DNA from 3 places in the Bacillus sp. KH172YL63 genome. Region 2 is predicted to be linked to each of the others. Evidence: riboswitches for the same ligand, from Rfam matches in the RefSeq annotation. Region 2 holds a riboswitch; each other region holds the start of a gene.
The links. A riboswitch is a leader RNA that binds a small molecule or an ion and turns the genes downstream of it on or off. The one in region 2 is predicted to bind cobalamin.
Positions count from the first base shown of each region.

Region 1: it holds a riboswitch for cobalamin, as region 2 does, so the genes downstream of both, KH172YL63_RS10315 (ABC transporter substrate-binding protein) here and KH172YL63_RS06415 (ribonucleoside-diphosphate reductase subunit alpha) in region 2, are expected to answer to the same signal.
Region 3: it holds a riboswitch for cobalamin, as region 2 does, so the genes downstream of both, KH172YL63_RS04435 (IS1182 family transposase) here and KH172YL63_RS06415 (ribonucleoside-diphosphate reductase subunit alpha) in region 2, are expected to answer to the same signal.

Region 1 covers NZ_AP022842.1:2,072,065-2,074,337, forward strand. The annotation lists gene KH172YL63_RS10310 (FecCD family ABC transporter permease) at 1-220, opposite strand, end outside; gene KH172YL63_RS10315 (ABC transporter substrate-binding protein) at 237-1,202, opposite strand; cobalamin riboswitch at 1,329-1,529, opposite strand; gene msrA (peptide-methionine (S)-S-oxide reductase MsrA) at 1,788-2,273, shown strand, end outside.
Region 2 covers NZ_AP022842.1:1,281,941-1,284,213, reverse strand. The annotation lists gene KH172YL63_RS06415 (ribonucleoside-diphosphate reductase subunit alpha) at 1-1,248, opposite strand, end outside; cobalamin riboswitch at 1,398-1,580, opposite strand; gene KH172YL63_RS06410 (VOC family protein) at 1,672-2,082, opposite strand.
Region 3 covers NZ_AP022842.1:903,594-905,866, reverse strand. The annotation lists gene KH172YL63_RS04440 (zinc ribbon domain-containing protein) at 25-276, opposite strand; cobalamin riboswitch at 360-551, shown strand; partial or broken gene KH172YL63_RS04435 (IS1182 family transposase) at 795-2,273, shown strand, end outside.

The sequences.
Region 1 (2,273 bases), 790 kb from region 2:
CGGCAATCGCCAGGGAGCTTCCGACTAACAGGGCTAGTAATACGCGCGGTAAACGAATGGTAAAAACGATGTTCTTGGTCATCGGGTCGATGGATTGGGGCAGATGAACCCCAATGATCTCAGACCCTATGATGGAAATAATATCTCCCGGTGGTATATGGATTGTCCCGATCGATATGCCTGCAAGCAGGGATAAAATAAGAAATATCCCTGCGCACATATATGTGAGCCATATTTTATTCTGCAAATATCTCCGGATAGATTGACTTGGCAATTTCCTCTACTCCTTCTACCAATCTTGGACCGGTACGGGTAACAAGATCTGAGTGGACATCATGAACGTTCCCTTCCTTGACAGCTTTTACATCTTTCCAGCCATCTCTTGACAGGACTTGTTCCTTGGGATCCTCACTGTAGTAGCCATATGTTGTGATGATGACATCAGGATTGGATGAAATGACAGCTTCCTGGTTCACCTGCACCCAGCCTTCTTCGCCACCCATCACATTTTCTGCCCCTAACATGGTCAGCATTTGATCAATGAAGGTATGTTTACCTGTTGAATAAATATCAGGAGATGGAGATACTTCCACATACACCTGTTTTTTCTCTTTGACATCCTGCACTTTTTCTTCAATGGATTGAAGGTCGGCTTTCATGCCAGAGATGACGTTTTCTGCCTCTTCATTCTTTCCTACAAGCATGCCGATATTCTCGATCGTACTGTATACTTCATCAAAGCTTTTCGCATCTTGAACGATGAAGACATTGATTCCTGCATCTTTCAGCTGTGTCAATCCAGCCTCTGCCGATGTTGCCGTGCTTTCATGTGCAAGGACGAGGTCTGGCTTCAGGGAGACAATTTTCTCTACGTTGAACTCCATTCCTCCGATTTTTTCTTTTTCCGCTGCTTCTTCCGGATAATTGTCAAAATCGGATACGCCGACAACCTCATCATTCAGTCCCAATTCAAATAAGATTTCTGTATTACTCGGAATTAAAGAAACGATATGTTTAGGTTGTTCTTCCAAAGTCACTTTATGCTCCAGTGCATCATTTACAGACAGTGGATATGCTGCACCATTTTCCTCGGTGACAGCTTCCTGCTTTCCTTGCTTACTTTCCTGATCCCCGGTTCCGCATGCAGACAGGACCCCGATGGATAATAATAATGCCAGTGTGATTTTCCAAAAGTGTGTCATGTTCTTTCCCCCTGTGGTTGTGTGTAGTCAGACAAAAAAACACCTCTGGATGAGAGGTGTTGTGTAAAATGCATGAATGGTTACATAAATAACCGGCACATTACACCTTTCTATCCGCGTAGAATCTGGTGCGAAAGACATCAGGCAGGTCTCCTGGCTCATGGTCATTGTTCGCTGCGCCTTCCCATACAGATTTGTACAGTGGCCATCATTGTGCAGCTTACTACCATTTACAGTGGCGGGACCGCGTTGGAATTTCACCAACTTCCCTATTAAGAAGCTAAAAAGTAAGTGTACTTTCGCTTCACCTAATCTCATATCGTATACAATTGTTCCGTTCATCAGAATTATACACAAATTCCCGGGGTTAGTGAATCCTATTTTCAAAATTTGTTGAAAGTTGTAGCAGCGCTTACATTTTTTGTCGTCCTAAATGCACGATCCTGTGTGAAGAACTGCCATCGGGTCATCCATCTGACCGTCGGAGTGAAAAATGTTGTCGCCACATTTTATTCGTGATAAAATCTGTTTCAAGCTTACACTTTAATGCTTTAAAGAAGCATATTTGATATTGGAGGATTCAGCATGAACGTAAAGAAGGAATTGGCTACCTTTGCCGGTGGCTGTTTTTGGTGCATGGTCAAACCATTTGATGAATTACCGGGCATCATCGACGTTGTTTCCGGGTATACCGGCGGGCATCTCGAGAACCCGACCTATAAAGAGATTAAACAAGGGGATACCGGCCATTACGAAGCCGTCCAAATCACATTTGACCCGTCCCTTTTCCCTTATGAGAGGCTGTTAGAGCTGTACTGGCCGCAGATTGACCCAACCGATCCAGATGGTCAGTTCCATGATCGGGGAGATCAGTACCGGACAGCGGTCTTTTATCATAATGAGGAACAGAAACAATTGGCTGAAAAAACGAAAAATGAGCTTGCAGAAAGCGGAAAATTCAAGAAACCGATCGTAACAGGTATCCTTCCCGCCTCTCAATTTTATCCGGCGGAAGAGTATCATCAAAAATTTTATAAAAAAAATCCTGATGAATATAAAGAAGACCGTGCC
Region 2 (2,273 bases):
TGGTGTGCCTGTTTCAAGCTGCGAAATCATGATCCGCTTGAAAATATCGATCGCGGGGACCGCTTCTTTCGAAAGACCCGCATGCGCTACACACGCCCAGTATTTGTCCCTGAATGATCCGTTCCCTTTTTCTTCATCATAGTAATCTTCCAGGGAATACCCCATGACCGACTTCACTTCATGGGGATCGAACAGATACCAGTCACCTCTCTGTTCGACTTGTTCCATGAATAAATCTGGTAGACATACCCCGGTGAACAGATCATGGGTACGCTGTCTTTCGTCGCCATTATTTAACCGGGTATCAAGAAATGAAAAGATGTCTTTATGCCACACATCCAGATATACGGCAATCGCGCCTTGACGCTGTCCCAACTGATCGACGGACACCGCCGTGTTATTCAATTGCTTCATCCAGGGGATCACACCGGAACTCACACCTTTGAACCCTTTGATGTCACTTCCTCTGCTCCGGATTTTGCCTAAATAGATGCCAAGTCCGCCACCGTTTTTACTGAGCGTGGACACGTCGGTATTACTGTCATAGATGCTTCTGAGATCATCTGCCACCGTATCGATAAAGCAGCTCGATAATTGACCGTGACTTTTCCCTGCATTCGCAAACGTCGGGGTGGCAACCGTCATATACAAATTGGACAGGGCCCAGTATGCCTCTTCAATCAACTGAATTCGCTTGTCCCTTGCCTCATTTCTTAACAGTGTCATGGAGATGATCATGAATCGTTCCTGGGGCAGCTCGAGAACCTTTCCTTCATGTGATTTTGTTAAATACCTTTCTGCAAGGGTGATGATCCCTATATATGTGAAGAGTTCATCCCGTCCTGCTTCCATGATGGAGCCGAGATAATTGATTTCTTCTTCGCTGTACGTATCAAGGAGGGCTTTCGTATATAACCCTGATTCGGTAACAGACGTCACATGCCTATAGAATGAACCGAAGAGCTCAGCTTCTCCTATTCCCCTGGCTTTTGAAATGTTCCGGTATAGACTTCTCAAATAGAGATCGGCAGCAGCATAAGTCCAGTCCGGTTCATGAGATGAAATCCTTTCAACCGCCGTCAGGATCATGAAGCGATTCAACTTCTCCCTGTCCATATCGGGCTGGTGAGCCGTATACACCCTGACCTTTTCATCAAATTCCTTGAAGTGAAGCTGTGGAAACCGCTTATGCAGTCTTTTTAGGCTCCTTACTGCTTCTTCATGGGTACTACTTACATTCATAAACATTGACATTCCCATTCCTCCCTTTCATATCAAACGGGAGAGAGTAAAAAAACCGGCCCCTCAAAAGGGACCGGTTCCAGACATTACGGAGATAGGTGAACAGGCAAAAGCCACATCTATCCTCGCTTTATCCTCCCAATTCCCGAAGAGAATAACACGTGATAAACAAGGCAGGTCTCCTGACTCATGCTTCCACCTACTTTAAGGCCTTCCCATCGACATTACGACAGTGGCAGTTCCTTATTTCGTCAGCACTTACAGTTGCGGGGACAGTTCCGGAGTTACACCGGATTCCCTATTAAGTCTCAATCGACACCCTGTTCACAGGTTATAATCAATATGTAGTTTAATAATTAAAATGAAACACAAAATATTGTGTCGAACTTCATATTAAATGATACTGCTTGAATTTTCAAGGGGAATTTTTTAGAGCTGATAAGCTTTTTTAAAGTCGGGACTCAGTACACTCCACACATCAAAGCAATTTCCATCACTATCATAAAAAATAAAATTTCTACCGCCATGGCCCCTGTCTTCGATTTCACCGATTTCTACATCTTTGCTCTTTAATTCATCCCGCAATTCGTTTAATTCATTTAATCCGTTAACCTCGAACGTGATGGAAAACCGCTTTTGTTGGTGCCTGTCCATGAAATTACTGCTTTCCCCCTCTGGTGAGCTCACTAAAAACATGCTGTGGCCGGCAAGATCCAAAATGGCTTTATCCCCATCCAGGTAATTCAAACCTGCGTTCAGCTTCTCCACATACCATTCACTTGCTGCCCTTACGTCCCTCACCGGGATATAAGTCGTTCCGACTCTGATTAATTGATTCATCTTCCTCCTCCTTCGCTATAACATGCTATTCCACAATGGAAAGCAAAACTCCTGTTAAAATATGCTTAGAATTATTAATTTCCGCAAAAGAGGGAGTGAGCTGTCTAAATGCATGAACAAATCGACAGTACACACATCTCACCTCCACTCTGGTCCGTTGAACAAACCTGCATGTCTCTTTATAATCCAGG
Region 3 (2,273 bases), 380 kb from region 2:
GTGATTTCCACACCCCCGAAAGGTTTACTTCCATCTTTCAAGTTTGTGGAGATTTCTCACAAACATACCTGATAAAAAAGACGGCACACCCATTTCTATGCATTTCCCTTTGACGAATGCTTTCATTTCATCAACCGAAACATCCTGTTGAAACTTCCCTTCTTGATAACAATGTTTGCAATACATCGGACTGACCTCAAGGCTCGCTTCTGTTCCACGGTCTTCCGCCTTTTTCATAGGCATGCTGCAGCTTTGGCATTTCTTATATGTTTTCATTTTAGACTGCCTCCTTTTGGTTTATTTTATCATAGGACGCCACACTCACCTTGCATTTCTATGATAAAATGATAGTGTTCACAATTTAATCATTGCTCATTGGTGGAAATGATGCTTATATCATTTTCTTAAAAGGGAAGCTGGTGTAAATCCAGCGCGGTCCCGCCACTGTAAGGCTGAGTTCACATATGAAACCACTGTTCCGATTCGGAATGGGAAGGGATATGGGAGCGGTGAAGCCGAGCCAGGAGACCTGCCAATCGGGAAGAACACAGAAAATCCTACGGGAGATAGGAGGGTGTTGCGCTAATGGTACATCGATCAGAAATCCAAACGGTCCTGATCGTTCCGATGGAATAGCCGAGGCTGGGACAAAACCCTCCTCTGATATGAAAAAGCCGGTGAAATTTTACGACAAGTAAAATTTCACCGGCTTTGATTATTTTTAAATTAAAATAAGGACCTCTTCTGATAAAATAAAGTTACCACACAAAATTCCATCCGAAAAGAGGGTCCTTATGTTTAAAAATTATAACATGAATCAAATTGTTTTGCCTTTAGATTTAGAAGTGAATTTGCAAAAAAATGATATTGCATTCCATGTTCATCATTTAGTTGAAAGCATCCCTCATGAAGTATTTGAACCATTTCTTCGAAATGAAGGGTGTCCTGCCTACCATCCTCGCATGATGCTTAAGATTATTCTGTGCGCCTACACACAATCTGTCTTTTCAGGACGTAAAATTGAAGCACTTTTAAAAGACAGTATCCGTATGAAGTGGCTAGCACAAGGATATGAACCAAGTTATCGCACCATCAACCGATTCCGTGTCCAGCCTGAAGTGAAAGATGTCATTCGTGAATGTTTCGTCCAATTCCGTTGTCAATTGGTTGAAGAAAAATTGATTGACCAAGAAGCGATTTTTATTGATGGTACAAAAATTGAAGCGAACGCCAATAAATTCACATTTGTATGGAAAAAGTCCATCGAAAAATATCATACAGGTTTGATCGAAAAATCAAATGAGTTATATACTGAGCTGCTTAAAAATGAAATTATTCCCGAAATTGAACGTGAAACCTCGGAACAATTGTCTGTGGAAGAACTCGCTCAATTAGTTCGAAAAGTAGACGAAGTCGTAAATGAATATGATCAACACATTGAAGCTACCTCTGATACTTCAGAACGAAAAGCATTAAGAAGTGAGCGTAAATATCCAAAGCAAGTCCGAAAAAAACTGATAGATTTTCTCATACGCAAACAGAAATACCAACAAGATTTTAAGACCTTCGGAACACGAAATAGCTATTCTAAAACAGATATCGATGCGACATTCATGCGAATGAAAGATGATTATATGAAGAACGGACAATTGAAAGCTGGTTATAATGTACAAATTGCCACAGAAGGTCAATACACGCTAGCCTATAGTTTGTTTTCAAATCCAACAGATACCCGTACATTAATTCCATTCCTTGATAAGATTGAGCAGGATTATTTCGAGTTGCCAAAACACATCGTCGCGGATGCGGGTTATGGCAGCGAACAAAACTATAGTGAAACGCGAAGCGCTTATTACGTATAACATGTATCAAAAGGAACAAAAGAAAAAGTACAAACAAAGTATACTTAATCCTGAGAACTGGGAGTATGATGAGGAGACGGATACATATACATGTCCAAATCATAAGCGTCTTCAATTTAAAAATCATTCTCTCCGCAGTGATCGCAGTGGCTATGAACGGAAGTTCAAAATTTATGAGTGCGAAGACTGTTTTGGGTGTCCATTTCGTTCATCATGTACGAAAGCAAAAGAAGGAAATAATCGAAAACTCATGGTGAATGAACTGTGGGAACAACAAAAAGAATATGTAAAATCTAAGCTTTCAGAAGAAAAAACTGGGGCCATCTATCGAAAACGTAAAATCGATGTCGAGCCAGTTTTTGGATTTTTGAAAGCTAATTTGCGTTTCACTCGATTTTCTGTACGAGGAAA